Regions from separate parts of the Corynebacterium minutissimum genome, predicted to be linked through region 2. Evidence: riboswitches for the same ligand, from Rfam matches in the RefSeq annotation. Region 2 holds a riboswitch; the other holds the start of a gene.

Region 1 (7,715 bases), 1.3 Mb from region 2:
CGAAGGTCGCGGCGAGCGCCTAGAAGCTGTACGCGCCGAGCCCGCCGGGGAGGTTGCGCAGCTCGATGCCCATTTCGGAGGCGAGGTCGGCGTAGCGCAAGGAAAATCCGGTGCTGCGCCCGCCGGAGGGGCAGGCCACGTACACCAAGTCTGAGTTGCAGGAGGCGAGTGCGCGGCGCACAGAGTCCTCATCTATGACGGTATGCCAAGGAAGTGACACCGCGGCCGCAGTGAGGCTGGGGTGTTCGGAAATGTCGAGGAGGGCGGCGTGGCCCTCGCGAAGCTCCGGCGGCAAGGTGTGCTGGCCGGACAATTCAGTTACGAGTGGACGGTCTGGGTCGGCGCCCACGCGCAGCGAGCGGAAGCTGCCGGGGAGAGCGTCGTAGGAGGTCACGCGCCCGACCATGTCTCGATGTTCGGGGAGCGCGCCGAGCGTGGCGAGGGCTGCGGTGGCCATCAGTCCGGCAATGACCGACGTCGTGGCCCCGAGAACCCCAGCTGTCGAGCACTCGAGGGACTCACCTGTGGGCGGGGAGGGGAAGAGATCGCGCAGGCCCACCCCGCGCCCGTCAGCGCAATTGGGGCCGGAGTGCCACAGGGCGGCCTGCCCGCCATAGCGCAGCACGGTCCCCCAGGCCAGTGGGGTGGAGGTGAGCTCGCAGGCATCGGCGACGAGGTATTTCGTGTCGAAGGTATCGGAGCCATCGAGGACGAGGTCAGCGGCAGCGCACAACTCGAGGACGTTAGAGGAATCGAGGCGCTCCTGAAGCGCGGTGATGGTGAGCTCGGGGGCGAGTTCACGGGCGCGTGCGGCTGCGACCTCCGCCTTGGGCTTGCCGACGTCCCCCGCACCAAACAACACCTGCCTGTGCAGGTTACTGATGTCGACGGTATCGGAATCAATGAGCGTGATGCGGCCAATTCCTGCGGCAGCCAGCTGCTGAAGGGCGGGGCAACCGAGCCCGCCGGCGCCCACGACGAGCACGTGCGCGGAATTGAGTCGTTCTTGGGCGACGTCGCCGAAGCCGGGCAAGAGGCGTTGGCGCGCGGTCCGGGCGAGTTCGGTCTCGCTGAGCATGATGGCAGTCCTTCTACAAGGGGCGGTGGTGGGCTACAGGACCTGATCAGCCCAGTTGGCCAGACCCTCGAAGGTGGAGGAGGCCTGGGCGTGTTCGCGCTGCGGGATGCGCCCAGCGCTGCGTGCAAGGCGACCTGCTTCGACGGCGTGGCGCATGGCGGTGGCCATGGCTTCCGGGTTCTGGCAACGGTTGACCGCGCTGGCCAGCAGCACGCCGGAGCAGCCCAGCTCCATGGCGAGGGTGGCATCGGAGGCGGTGCCGATGCCGGCGTCGACAAGCACGGGCACCGAGGCGCGCGAACAGATGAGCTCGAGGTTGTGCGGGTTGAGGATGCCCAAGCCGGTGCCGATGGGGGCGCCGAGCGGCATGACTGCCGCGGCGCCTGCATCCTCGAGGCGCTGGGCTGCCACGGGGTCGTCGCTGGTATAGGCCAGCACGGTAAATCCTTCGGCGCTGAGCAGCTCGGTGGCGTCGAGGGTCTCTACGACATCGGGCAGTAGCGTGTGTTCATCGGCGATGACCTCTACCTTCACCCACGAGGTGCCCAGCGCCTCGCGGGCCATGCGGGCGGTGAGGACTGCCTCGCGCGCGGTGCGGCAGCCGGCGGTATTGGGCAACGGCGCGATGTTGAGACGGCGCAGCAGTTCAAAGATACTTTCACCGTCACTGGTGCCGGCGTGGCGGCGCATGGCCACGGTGGTCAGTTCGGTTCCGGAGGCGACCAGCGCGCGCTCGAGGGCCTCGTGGCTGGTGGCACCACCGGTGCCCATGATGAGGTGCGAGGAAAAGGTGGTATTGGCAATAGTGAGCATGTAGCTTCTAGCCTCCCTGTACTGCGGTGAGGATTTCCACGTCAGCACCTTCGGTAAGTGGGGTGTCTTGCCATTGTGAGCGGGGCACGACCTGTTCGGCGACGGCTACCGCGGTGCCGTCGGCAGCAATGCCTTTTTCCTCCAGCAGTTGGGCAACGGTGCTGGCCGCCGTGTCATAGGGCTGGCCGTTGAGAGTGAGGATCATTGTTGCTCCTTGCGGTGTCGAAGGGGATTGCAGGCAGTGAGATCGATACTAGGATCGCTGCCGTCGATGAGCTCGCGGGTACAGCGCGCGGCCAGGGCCGTGAGCAGGATGCCGTGGCGGAAATAGCCGGTAGAGATGACGAGCCGGTCGCTGACGCGGCCAAGATAAGGCAAGTCATCCGGCGTGCCGGGACGAGCACCTGCGCTGGCCTCGAGGAACTCGCACTCCTCGACGGCGGGGAGGATGCGGATGGCGTCGCGAAGCAGTGCGTAGACCCCGCCGGCCTGGGCCGTGGTGAGAGTATCCTCGCGGGTGGTAGCGCCAACGGCCAAGGTGCCATCGGCTCGAGGGATGAGGTAGATGGGGCGGTCCTCCACGAAGCCGCGGACGACCCGGTTAAGCAGCGGCTGCAGGTGCTCTGGCACGCGCAGGCGCACGATGTCGCCGTACACTGGGCGTAGTTGGAGGGGAGAGCGTTCTAATCCCGCCGAGCGTGCCCAGTCGACGTCGCGGGTGCCCAGGCCAGCAGCCAGAACGACGTCATCGGCGTGGAAGTTACCAGCGGGAGTGCTGACCACGCCTCTAGCGGCATCAACCGACTGCGCTGCCGTACGAAAGAAACGCACGCCGAGTTCTTGGGCTGCGCTCAGCAGCGAAGCGGCCCACTGGCGGGGAAAAACCTGGGTATCACCGGGGATGCTCACGGCAGCGGCGAGACGCGGGGAAAGAAGCGGTTCGGCGCGGCGCGCCTCGCGTACGGTGATGCGCTCGACCTCCATGTCGTGGAGAGATTGATAGTCAGCCAGCTCAACAAGGTGCTGGGCATCCGCCCGGTCAGCGGCGACGACGAAGGTGCCTTCATCACGGTAGCCGGTGGGAACCTCCGTGTGGGATGCCACCAGATCGATAAGTTCCGGGTACCACTCGCCGGAGGCGCGCATCAAGGGAAAGAGCGGATCCTGCTGGTACACCACCTCTGCAGTGGGGGCGAGCATTCCTCCGGCGAAGTGCGTGGCTCCGGAAGCCGGCGCAGGATCCAGCACGGTGACCTCGTGACCCCGGGAAGCCAGCTCCACTGCGGTGGCTAGGCCCACTACACCTGCGCCGACAATGATGACGGAAGAATCAGTGGCGGTACTCATCGCGTACCTTCATCGAAGCCGGACAACAGCTCGCGGCAGTAGGCTTCTGGGTCATCGGCATGCATGATGCCGCGCACGACAGCTAGGCCGGCCACGCCGGTCGCAGCCAAGTCCGCAGCATCGTTAGCGGTGACATCCCCGATGGCCACGAGGGGAACGCGGGAGAGCTTCACCAGTTCCGGGTAGGCGCCCAGACCCAGCGGCGGGCGGCCGGAGTTCTTCGTTGGGGTGGCACGGAAGGGGCCGCAACCGATGTAGTCAATATACTCAGCCACCTCGTTGGCGGCCGCGACAAGCTCGCGGGTGCCCGTGGTTAGCCCGATGATCGCCTCTGGCCCTAACAGTGCGCGGGCGGCTGCCACGGGCAGATCGTCTTGACCAAGGTGCACGCCGTGGATTGCTTCGCCGTCGTGGCGTAGGGCGAGGGCGACGTCCACGCGGTCGTCGATAAGCACACGCGTTTCTGGATTGGCCTGTGCCACCGCACGCGCCACGTCGCGGCCCAACAGGTAGAGGTCGCGGGCAGAAATCGGCTTAGAACGTACCTGCACGACCCCCGCCCCGCCGCGCGCTGCGGCAGTCGCGATGCGAACGACGTCCGCATGCGAGCCTGCGCCCGTGACGAAGTAACAGCGAAGATCAGGCATTGACGCCGTCTTCCTCGTGGTACAGCTGCGAACCCTGCGCCTTAAACTCCTTCGACTTGCGCTCCTCACCTGCGCGGGCAGCAGCGATAACGTCAGGATCGACGGAGCCTTGGCCCGGGAAGCTGGGCATGCCGAGGGAATCGGAGAAGGTATCGCGAATATCCTGACTGATACGCATCGAGCAGAACTTCGGGCCGCACATCGAGCAGAAATGCGCGGTCTTCGCCGGCTCCGCGGGCAAGGTCTCATCGTGGTAGGCCTGCGCGGTGTCCGGGTCCAGCGAGAGCGCGAACTGATCGTGCCAGCGGAACTCGAAGCGGGCCTTACTCATCGCATCATCCCAAGCGCGTGCACCCGGGTGGCCCTTGGCCACGTCGGCAGCATGGGCAGCCAACTTGTATGTAATGACACCGGTCTTGACGTCGTCACGGTTAGGCAGGCCCAGGTGCTCCTTCGGGGTGACGTAGCACAGCATGGCCGTACCTCCCATGGCGATGTTCGCCGCACCGATGGCGGAGGTGATGTGGTCATAGCCCGGCGCGATATCAGTGACTAGTGGGCCCAGCGTGTAGAAGGGAGCATCAGAAGCCCAGTCTTGCTCCAGTTCGTTGTTTTCCTGAATCATGTTGAGCGGCACGTGGCCCGGGCCTTCCACCATGACCTGGACGTCATACTCCCAGGCGCGCCGGGTGAGCTCGCCGATAGTCTTGAGCTCAGCGAACTGGGCAGTGTCGTTGGCGTCCGCCAGCGAACCCGGGCGCAGACCATCGCCAAGGGAGAAAGCGACGTCGTAGCGCGCGAAAATCTCGCAGAGCTCGTCGAAGTTTTCATAGAGGAAGGACTCCTTGTGGTGTGCCAGGCACCAGCCCGCCATGATGGAACCACCGCGGGAGACAATGCCCGTCACGCGGTCCGTGGTCAGTGGCACGTAAGGCAGCAGCACACCGGCGTGGATGGTCATGTAGTCCACGCCCTGCTCGCATTGCTCGATGACGGTATCACGGAAAATTTCCCAGGTGAGGTCCTCCGCCACGCCGTTCACCTTCTCCAGGGCCTGGTAGATGGGCACGGTTCCGATCGGGACGGGAGAGTTGCGCAGAATCCACTCGCGGGTGGTGTGGATGTCATCGCCGGTGGAAAGGTCCATGACCGTGTCCGCGCCCCAGCGCGTGGCCCAGCGCAGCTTGGAGACTTCCTCAGCGATGGAGGACGTTACCGCGGAGTTGCCGATGTTGGCGTTGATCTTGGTGAGGAACTTGCGGCCGATAATCATCGGCTCAGACTCCGGGTGGTTGACGTTGTTAGGCAGGATGGCACGCCCGCGCGCGATTTCGGAGCGAACAAACTCCGGCTCGCAGTGCTCACGCAGGGCCACGAACTCCATCTCCTTGGTGATGATGCCCTGGCGTGCGTAGTGCATCTGGGTGACGCGCTTGCCTTCCTTCGCGCGCAGAGGCTGGCGCCGCTCGCCCTTCCACTCCTGGGAAGCAGCACCGCGGCGCTCAGCGGAGCGTCCGTCATCGGCCAAGTTGCGGGCGCGGCCCTCATAGGACTCCACATCGCCGCGCTCGGCAATCCACTCTGCGCGCAGTGCCGGAAGGCCTACCTCAGGTTCACACTCCGGGCCACGGGTGCGGTAGACGCGGAAAGGCTCGTTGGGGCCGGTGGGGGAATCATCCAGCTGGATTTCCGTCTCAGGCACCTCAAGGCCCTTCTCCCGGATGGGGGAGTAGGAGTGCTTGGGGTGGATCTCCCCGGAGTCGGAGGACTGGATAGGGGTATGGGTAGCCGTCATGGCTGCTCCTCTCTTCCTTCGCTGGTGCTAACCAGACAGGTTCGAACGGTGCAGGCGCGGTGTCAGCGCCACTCTCAGCCCACTTCCCGTGGGCACCCGTGGGGTATCAGTGCGTTTCCCACCATAGAGGGTAAATCCCAGCCGTGTCAGGCGTTTGGAACAATTTGGCCGGTGGGGGTGAGGTATGGAAAGATGACGTTGTTCTATGTAACAGGCACGAACCGGTCAGCTACCGAAAAGTAGCGCTAGGGTCCTCTGTCTTAAACTGAAAAGGAAAGCATTCAATGGCAAACCTCATTGACAAGGTTGACGCAGCACAGCTGCGTGACGATATCCCGTCCTTCCGCCCGGGCGACACTCTCGACGTCAACGTCAAGGTTATCGAGGGCAGCACCGAGCGTACCCAGCTCTTCAAGGGCGTCTGCATCCGCCGCCAGGGCGACGGCATCCGCGAGACCTTCACCGTCCGCAAGGTCTCCTTCGGCATCGGTGTGGAGCGTACCTTCCCGGTTCACTCCCCGAACATCGCCTCCATCGAGGTAGTTCGCCGCGGCCGCGTTCGCCGCGCCAAGCTGTACTACCTGCGCGACCTGCGCGGCAAGAAGGCCCGCATCAAGGAGCGTCGCTAGTTCTAGCTGCTCAGTAGCCCTCCGCTTCCCACCGTTTCTCATGGGTAAGGCGGAGGGCTTTGTGCTTTACAACGCTGCTCCTGCCGAGCCACATACCGAGGATGTCGTTGCACATTGCTAGGATTTAGCGCGTGGATAAAGACAAGGACATGACTGAAGGTGTCTCTGAGAATCTCACTGACGGTGTCACCAGCGGTGAGCAGGGCGCAGAGAAGAACGTGGATGCGGCGGTAGGGGGGACGTCGCCAAGCACTGCACTGCCTGCGAAGGAGCAGGAGAAAGAAAAGAAGCAGATGCCGTGGTTCCTGGAGACCGTCATCGTCGTGGTCTGCGTACTCGCGGTGGTCGGTGTGTTCCAGAACTTTGTGGGCCGCCAGTACGTCATCCCTTCGGGTTCGATGGAGCCGACCCTGCATGGCTGTGCCGGCTGCAACAATGACCGTATTTTCACCGAGAAGGTCTCCTATTACGGTGACAAAACCCCAGAGCCGGGTGATGTTGTGGTCTTCAAGGGCACCGAGGATTGGGATACCAACTGGCAATCCCCGCGCTCGGATAACCCGGTGATTCACCGTATTCAGGATGCTTTGAGCTATGTCTCGCTTACCCCGCCGGATGAAAACACCTTGGTCAAGCGCGTCATCGCTACCGGTGGGCAGACTGTGTCCTGCCAGGAGGGCGACCCAGCCGTCATGGTAGATGGCAAGCCCATTGAGCAGGACTATGTTCAGGACCCGCCCACCTACCAGGTGGACGAAACTACCGGTTCCTATGCCTGCGGCGGTGCTTACTTTGGTCCGGTGACCGTACCGGAAGGCAATATCTGGGTGATGGGTGATAACCGCACGGCATCGGCGGACTCGCGCTACCACATGCAGGATGAGTACCAGGGCACCATCCCCCTGGAGAACGTGCGCGGCAAGGTCATGTTCGTCTTCTTCCCCTTCAACCGTATCGGTGGGGTCGATGACCCGGACATCCAGTCCTAGCCCCAGCCCGGAAGCCACGCGCCTGCGCACACGTGATGTGCTGTGGGCGCTTGCGGTGACCTTTGCTGTGTTGGCTCTCATCCAAGCCTTTGTGGGGCGGATGTACCTTATCCCGTCGTCATCTATGGAACCGACCCTGCATGGCTGCCCTGGGTGCGCGAACGACCGCATCGTCGTGCAGAAGGTCAGCTACTATTTCTCTGACCCGCAACCGGGAGACGTCGTGGTCTTTTCCGGACCAGATTCGTGGAATACCTCGTTTGACGTCGCACGTTCCCGCAACGTTGTCGTGCGTGGGCTGCAAAACCTTGGTGCTGTGGTGGGGCTGGTGCCCAACGGTGACAACATCCTGGTCAAACGTGTCATTGCCACCGGCGGGCAGACCGTGTCCTGCGAGGAAGGCGATCCTGCCGTCAT
Region 2 (7,715 bases):
AGAGCTGGTTGACCGCTACGAGGATTACTTCACCGGCGGTATGGGTGCTGAGGCTATCCAGACCCTCATCCGCAACTTTGATCTCGAGGCTGAGGCTGAGGTTCTCAAGGAGATCATCAACAACGGCAAGGGCCAGAAGAAGATGCGTGCCCTTAAGCGCCTCAAGGTTGTCGCAGCCTTCCTGCGCTCGGGCAACGACCCGGCCGGCATGGTGCTCGACGCTATCCCGGTCATCCCGCCGGAGCTGCGCCCGATGGTGCAGTTGGACGGTGGCCGCTTCGCCACCTCCGACCTCAACGACCTTTACCGTCGCGTCATCAACCGCAACAACCGCCTTAAGCGCATGATCGACCTCGGTGCGCCCGAGATCATCGTGAACAACGAGAAGCGCATGTTGCAGGAGTCCGTCGATGCGCTGTTCGACAACGGCCGCCGCGGCCGTCCGGTCACTGGCCCGGGCAACCGCCCGCTGAAGTCCCTGTCTGACCTGCTCAAGGGTAAGCAGGGCCGCTTCCGCCAGAACCTGCTGGGTAAGCGTGTGGACTACTCCGGCCGTTCCGTGATTATCGTTGGTCCGCAGCTTAAGCTGCACGAGTGTGGTCTGCCGAAGCTCATGGCACTGGAGCTGTTCAAGCCCTTCGTTATGAAGCGTCTGGTGGAGAATGACTACGCCCAGAACATCAAGTCCGCCAAGCGCATGGTGGAGCGTCAGCGCCCTGAGGTGTGGGACGTCCTTGAAGAGGCCATTTCTGAGCACCCGGTGATGCTGAACCGTGCACCGACCCTGCACCGCCTGGGTATCCAGGCCTTCGAGCCGAAGCTCGTGGAGGGTAAGGCCATCCAGCTGCACCCGCTGGCTTGTGAGGCGTTCAACGCCGACTTCGACGGTGACCAGATGGCAGTCCACCTGCCGCTGTCCGCCGAGGCACAGGCTGAGGCCCGCGTTCTTATGCTGGCCTCCAACAACATTCTGTCCCCGGCGTCCGGTAAGCCGCTGGCTATGCCGCGCCTGGATATGGTTACCGGCCTCTACTACCTCACCATGGACAAGGGCGAGGACGAGATCGGTGGCGCGGGACGTTACCGTGAAGCTACCGAGGACCAGCCTGCACAGGGTGTCTACTCCTCCTACGCGGAGGCCATCATGGCTCGTGACCGCGGTGTGCTGGGCCTGCAGGCCCCGATCAAGGTGCGCATCTCCCACCTGCGTCCGCCGGCAGATATCGAGGCCGAGCACTTCCCGGATGGTTGGCAGAAGGGCCAGGCCTGGATGGCGGAGACCACCCTGGGCCGCATCATGTTCAACGACCTGCTGCCATGGAACTACCCGTACCTTGAGGGCGTCATGGTCCGTAAGGGCGGTGCTGGCAACAAGATGCTGCTCGGTGACGTCATTAATGACCTCGCCGCGAAGTACCCGATGATCACCGTTGCCCAGGTTCTGGACAAGATGAAGGACGCTGGCTTCTACTGGGCCACCCGTTCTGGCGTGACCATCACCATGGATGACGTTCTGGTTCTCCCGAACAAGCATGAGGTGCTCGAGTCCTACGAGAAGGAAGCAGAGCGCATCGAGCGCAAGTACTGGGAGCAGGGTGCTCTTACCGAGCGCGAGCGCTACGACCGCCTCGTTGAGCTGTGGAAGGATGCTACCGATACCGTCGGTGAGGCCGTCGAGAACATGTACCCGGATGACAACCCGATTCCGATGATCGTGAAGTCCGGTGCTGCGGGTAACATGCGTCAGATCTGGACCCTGGCCGGTATGAAGGGCATGGTTGTGAACTCCAAGGGTGACTACATCACCCGTCCGATTAAGACCTCCTTCCGTGAGGGCCTGTCGGTTCTGGAGTACTTCAACAACTCCCACGGTTCCCGTAAGGGCCTGGCGGATACCGCTCTGCGTACCGCCGACTCCGGCTACCTCACCCGTCGTCTTGTGGACGTGGCACAGGATGTCATCGTCCGCGAGGAAGACTGTGGCACCCGTCAGGGTGTGCGCGTCCCGCTCGGCGTCGAGATCGCCGAAGGTTCCTACGACCTGCACGAGCTGTGGGAGACCTCCGCATCTGGTCGCGTCGTCGCTGGCGACGTCAAGGATGAGAACGGCGAGGTTATCGCTGAGGCTGGCGCCGACCTCACTGAGGAGCTCAGCCGCAAGATCGTCAACGCTGGCGTTCTGGAGATCAAGGTCCGCTCCGTGCTGACCTGCCAGACCCCGGCTGGTGTCTGTGCGAAGTGCTACGGCAAGTCCATGGCCTCCGGCCAGCTGGTCGACATCGGCGAGGCAGTCGGCATCGTGGCCGCACAGTCCATTGGTGAGCCGGGTACCCAGCTGACCATGCGTACCTTCCACCAGGGTGGTGTCGGTGGCGATATTACCGGTGGTCTGCCGCGTGTTCAGGAGCTCTTCGAGGCCCGCAACCCGAAGAACCGCGCACCGATCGCTTCTGTCGACGGCACCGTGTCCCTGTCGGATGAGGGTAACTTCTGGACCCTGACCATCACCCCGGATGATGGCTCTGACAACGTGGTCTATGAGAAGCTGTCGAAGCGCCAGGGCCTGGCTCAGGTCCGCCGCCCGATGGAGTCCAACCCGGATGCCATGATTGAGCGCTCCCTGCGCGATGGCGACCACGTGGAGACCGGTGACCGTCTGATGCGCGGTGCTGCTGATCCGCACGACGTGCTGGAGGTCCTTGGCCGTCGTGGTGTGGAGAAGCACCTCATCGACGAGGTCCAGGCTGTTTACCGTGCACAGGGTGTGGCTATCCACGACAAGCACATCGAGATCATCATTCGCCAGATGTTGCGTCGCGGTACCGTCATCGACGCGGGTACCACGGACTTGCTGCCGGGTAACCTTATTGACCTTTCTGAGGCTAAGCAGGTTAATGCTGCTCAGGTTGCTGAGGGTGGTCAGCCGGCTCAGCTGCGTAGTGAGATCATGGGTATCACCAAGGCCTCTCTGGCTACCGAGTCCTGGCTGTCTGCGGCTTCCTTCCAGGAGACCACGCGCGTGCTTACCGACGCCGCCATCAACAAGCGCTCGGATCAGCTCATTGGCCTGAAGGAGAACGTCATCATCGGTAAGCTGATCCCGGCCGGTACCGGCATTTCCCGCTACCGCAACATCAGCGTTAAGCCGACTGAGGCCGCACGCAACGCTGCGTACTCCATCCCGACCTACGGTGACTCCATCTACGGCGACGATGGCTTCGGTGAGTTCACCGGCGCTTCCGTGCCGCTGGAGGAGGACTACACCTACTAAGGCTTCGATTCTGAAGTGAGAGGCGAAAAACACTCACCGCTAAAGACCCGATTCCCCACCTGCCACAGTGGAGCAGGTGGGGAATCGGGTCTTTTACCATCAGCGAGCATGGGCGAGTTGTTCGTTCGGCTAGTTCTTATTTCTTCTTAAGGAAGATTTCCACCCTTTCGGGCTGAGCTTCCTCAATATCGCTGGTTAACGGTGTTAAGTTGCGCCTGAACGCCCATCTCATTAACCTGAGCGAAGGATAAGTTAATAGTCATTTTGTTCATACAGAGAGTTGGCTGCGCACACGACCGCACTAGCATCTCTATCCAGGCTTGGGGGCTCGCGATGAAGCTTTTCCTTTCCTTAAGCAGTAGGCGAGAGTCCCCTTGGGGGTCGGTGCACTAAGGGCCGGCCTCAGTGTGCCCCGCCGTGGGGGTCAGAGACCACGGCGGGGCACTGCGCAGTTTTACGGGGCCGCGGGGGCTGGGCCGTGCCATTGCGCAAGGCTGTTAAGGAGGACCTCGTCAGAATCGCGCTTGGCCTCACGGTTGGCCGCCACCGTGCCACCCATCATGACCTCCCAGGAGGGGCCGACGAGCTCATCAATGTTCTCGTGAAAAAGGTGGCCGGCGCCCTCGTAGATGTGAGGTTCAAGGTCGTCGTTCTGCTCGCTCAGAGCCTTGGCGGCGACATCGGCTTGCCACATTGCGTCCTCCGTCCCGGCGAAGAGGAGTCCATGACCATCGAACTGGCTGAGGTCAATGACGGTTTCTGGGTCGGCAGCGGCGGCGATGGCTTCATAGCCAGCGCGATAGGACACCGGCAGACCAAGGGCCAAGCGTGTCATGAGTTTGCCAAACTCGGCTCCCTGCTCAGCAGCAAATTTGCCAAACTCGGGTCCCTGCTCAGCAGCAAAGGGGACGGGTTCGCCCTTCCATGTAAAGCTGCTCCGTGTGCCGCTATCACGCTGGTAGTTGAGGTTGCCGTACGTGTGATCCGCAGGGGTGTAGAGCACAATGTTGCTGATCTCTGGGTAACGAGCCGCCAAGTTTGCAGTGAGCTCCGCGCCCTTTGAGGTGCCGATGACGGTCAGCGGTTGAACACCATTGCCCTTCTCGTTGGCATAGGCAATGACCTCATCAAAGAATTCGAGTGGGACTTCATCAATAAATTCCTTTTGGCCGGGTTGTCCAAAGAAGTAGAGGTCGAGCACATCGTAGCCGTTATCGCGGAGGAGTTGAGCCTGTTCCACGTTGGCGCCGCCGTCGGAGCCACCGAAGACGACGACCGTGCCGGGGTGGGCGTCACCAAGCGGCGAGAGGTGGAACCCCTTCATGTAGTCGCCGTTGATTTTCTCCACGCCGTTCTCGCTGAGAATTCGATCATCCCCGCCCTCGGGGTTTTCGGGGATTGCATAACGATTGGTGTTGATGGAACGGGCAATCCATACACCCGCGATCAGGAGGACCAAGCACAGGAGAATAATCCCTAAGATCGTGAGAATAGCTTTGATAGCTCGCATGGCGGATGTCTCCTTTATTTCCTGATGTGGTGTGCGCCGCTATCTCCATTGTATTGCGTGGGAGTGCTGAAGGTGCTGGATGTGCCCTTATCGGGGCTGCTTGCTAAGCTGTCACTGCTTTTAAGCTTTCTGTGGCAGCACTGTGAAGAGCTCGCCGCTTTCAACTGCACATCGTCACGGGTGCTTCCTGTCTGCATGCTGCTTCGCAGCGCCCGGGAGGAGGCTGAGATGCCGCCAAGGTAGCGGCGAACCGTTGAACCTGATCCGGGTAATGCCGGCGAGAGGGAGGAAAAATGAATTCTGTATCCACGTCCGGTGCAGGTGTTTCTGGCGCTGCACCGCGGAGCCTGAACTGGCGCATCGTGGACATCGTGGTGGCATCCGTATTGGGTGTAGCCTGTGGTTTCGTGTTCCTGGTGTGGAACACGGTGGGCTACGCCTGGTTCCAAGCCATGGATGCGTTCACGCCGGGACTTGGTGGTATTGCCACGGGTATCTGGCTGATTGGTGGTGTCATCGGTGGCCTCGTCATCCGCAAGCCGGGTGCAGCACTCTACGTCGAGCTGCTTGCTGCGATCGTCTCTGCTGTACTGGGCTCGCAGTGGGGTATTAGTACTTTGTATTCGGGTATTGCGCAGGGCATTGGCGTGGAGATCGTCCTCGCCATCTTCCTCTACCGCCGCTTTGGTCTGGGCGTTGCCATGCTCGGCGGTATGGCGGCCGGCTGGGGCGCATTCGTGCTGGAGCTGTTTACCTCCGGAAACCTAGGCAAGACCCTGCAGTTCAACATCATCTACTTCGTCACCCTGAGTATCTCCGGATCGATTTTGGCCGGTGCGGTGGGCTTCTTTGTAGTCAAGGCGCTGGCGAAGACAGGCGCGCTGGATCGCTTCGCGGTTGGCCGTGAACAGCATTCCGCCTAGTTGCGGAGTGCTGGTGAGGTCAATAGCGGAGTGCTGGTGAGGTTATTTTCGCAGTATGAGTGAGGTAAGTGCTGCGGGGGCCACGAAGGTTACGGCCCGCGGCTACGGCTGGACCCATGCGGGCCGCGCCGCGGCAGCCCTAGCGGATATTGACTTTGTCATTGAACCGGGGGAGAAGGTGCTGCTGTGCGGCGATTCCGGTTCGGGCAAATCCACGCTGTTGGCTGCCATTGCTGGCGTGCTCGGTGGAGATGATGAAGGAACTCGTGTGGGGGAGATTCTTCTCGAGGGTGCTGAAGGAAATGTTGAGCAGCCCGGCCGTACCATCCCGGTGGGTTTGGTGCTCCAGGACCCGGATTCCCAGGTGATTGCTGCACGCGTGGGCGATGACGTGGCTTTTGGCTGCGAGAATCTGGCTTACCCCCGCGAGGAGATCTGGCAGCGCGTGACCGCCGCGCTCGAGATTGTGGGGCCTTATGTTGACCTCGACTTTCCTACCGAACGGCTCTCCGGCGGGCAGAAGCAGCGCCTGGCCTTGGCGGGTGTGATTGCGATGGGCGCGGGCGTCGTTCTGCTCGACGAGCCCACGGCGAACCTGGACCCGGAAGGTGCGCGCGATGTCATCGAAGCCGTTTCCACCATGGTGGAGCGCACCGGAGCTACCCTCATCGTGGTCGAGCACCAGCACGCCGCGTGGAAAGGCGTGCTGGACCGAGCTATTGAGCTCAAGGACGGGCGCATCGTGGCGGATGGGCCGCTTGACAGCGTCGTGGCGAACCGCGCAGTTACTGATTTGCCGAACGCGAGGGGCGTCGCCAAGCACAGCGAACCCGCCCTGTGGAGCACCGATCTGGTCACGCGCTTCGGCCCGCCGCGCAGTTTTGAGCTGCCGCGCGGTGCGTCAACGGTGATCACGGGGCCGAATGGTGCGGGTAAGACCACGTGGATGATGACCGTGGCTGGGCTCCTTCCTGCGGAGTCGGGTGAGATTGGGGTCGCGGACTTCGTGCGGCGTGGTCTGAAGGGCTCACCCTTGGAGTGGAAGTCTAGGGAGCTCGCTGACCGCATCGGTTTCGTCTTCCAGAACCCCGAGCACCAGTTCGTCGCCCGCACGGTGGCTGAGGAGCTGCGCGTGGGACCGAAAGTTATGCGTCGTGAAGTCCCCGAGGCGCACATTGCCGAGCTGGTCGAGTCCCTCCGCTTGGGGCACCTCCTCAACGCCAACCCGTTCACGTTGTCGGGAGGGGAGAAGCGCCGTCTGTCCGTAGCTACGGCACTGGTGAGTGCGCCGGAGGTGCTGCTGCTCGACGAACCCACCTTCGGCCAAGATCCCCACACCTTCAGCGAGCTGGTGTGGCTGCTGCGCCGCATGGCCGATGAGGGAACGACGATTGCCTCCGTGACGCATGACCCGCTCTTTATTTCCGCCCTCGGCGATCACCGTGTGGAGGTGACCCGTGGCTAATCTTTCTTCGTCTCGTCCCTCCTCGGTGAGTACAAAGGGCCCGCCTTCTGCCGGCCTCTTGAGCGGAGTTAATCCGCTGACACGCATCTTCCTCATGTTCGTGTGGGTCACCCCATTGTTGCTCTCCGTGGACGTGGTTTTCGGGGGAGTGTCACTGGCGCTGACCATGCTCGTTGCCCCGCTGTGTGGGGTGTCGTGGCTGCGCATGCTGAAGGCGGGCTGGTTCCTTTTCCTTATCGCTCCGATTTCTGGCATTTCCATGCTGCTCTACGGTGCCCCGGGTGGGCGCGAATACTTCACACTGTGGCTCATTACGGTGAGCGATAACTCGATTGAGCTTGCCATCGCCATTACCCTGCGAGTCTTTGCGGTGGCGCTGCCCATGGTGGTGCTCGCGCGCGCTATCGATCCCACTGAGCTGGGCGACGCCCTCTCCCAAATCCTCAAGCTGCCGTCCCGCTTCGTCATTGGTGCCGTGGCCGGCGTGCGCATGATGACGCTGTTTAAGTCGGATTGGCAGTTCCTCGCCATGGCGCGGCGCGCGCG

The links. Region 2 has a riboswitch for thiamine pyrophosphate ahead of I6J26_RS07745 (ECF transporter S component). Riboswitches for the same ligand answer to the same signal wherever they lie in the genome.
Region 1: linked by a shared signal. The riboswitch ahead of thiC (phosphomethylpyrimidine synthase ThiC) and the one ahead of I6J26_RS07745 (ECF transporter S component) in region 2 are both predicted to bind thiamine pyrophosphate.

The regions. Positions count from the first base shown of each region.
Region 1 covers NZ_CP069533.1:364,146-371,860, reverse strand. Annotated here, with positions in the region: gene I6J26_RS01735 (YhgE/Pip domain-containing protein) at 1-23, shown strand, start outside; gene I6J26_RS01730 (ThiF family adenylyltransferase) at 20-1,078, opposite strand; gene I6J26_RS01725 (thiazole synthase) at 1,112-1,891, opposite strand; gene thiS (sulfur carrier protein ThiS) at 1,899-2,096, opposite strand; gene thiO (glycine oxidase ThiO) at 2,093-3,238, opposite strand; gene I6J26_RS01710 (thiamine phosphate synthase) at 3,235-3,885, opposite strand; gene thiC (phosphomethylpyrimidine synthase ThiC) at 3,878-5,680, opposite strand; TPP riboswitch at 5,676-5,790, opposite strand; gene rplS (50S ribosomal protein L19) at 5,965-6,309, shown strand; gene lepB (signal peptidase I) at 6,603-7,298, shown strand; gene lepB (signal peptidase I) at 7,276-7,715, shown strand, end outside.
Region 2 covers NZ_CP069533.1:1,665,412-1,673,126, forward strand. Annotated here, with positions in the region: gene I6J26_RS07735 (DNA-directed RNA polymerase subunit beta') at 1-3,271, shown strand, start outside; gene I6J26_RS07740 (acyl-CoA thioester hydrolase/BAAT C-terminal domain-containing protein) at 3,726-4,781, opposite strand; TPP riboswitch at 4,948-5,085, shown strand; gene I6J26_RS07745 (ECF transporter S component) at 5,075-5,704, shown strand; gene I6J26_RS07750 (ABC transporter ATP-binding protein) at 5,760-7,169, shown strand; gene I6J26_RS07755 (energy-coupling factor transporter transmembrane component T family protein) at 7,264-7,715, shown strand, end outside.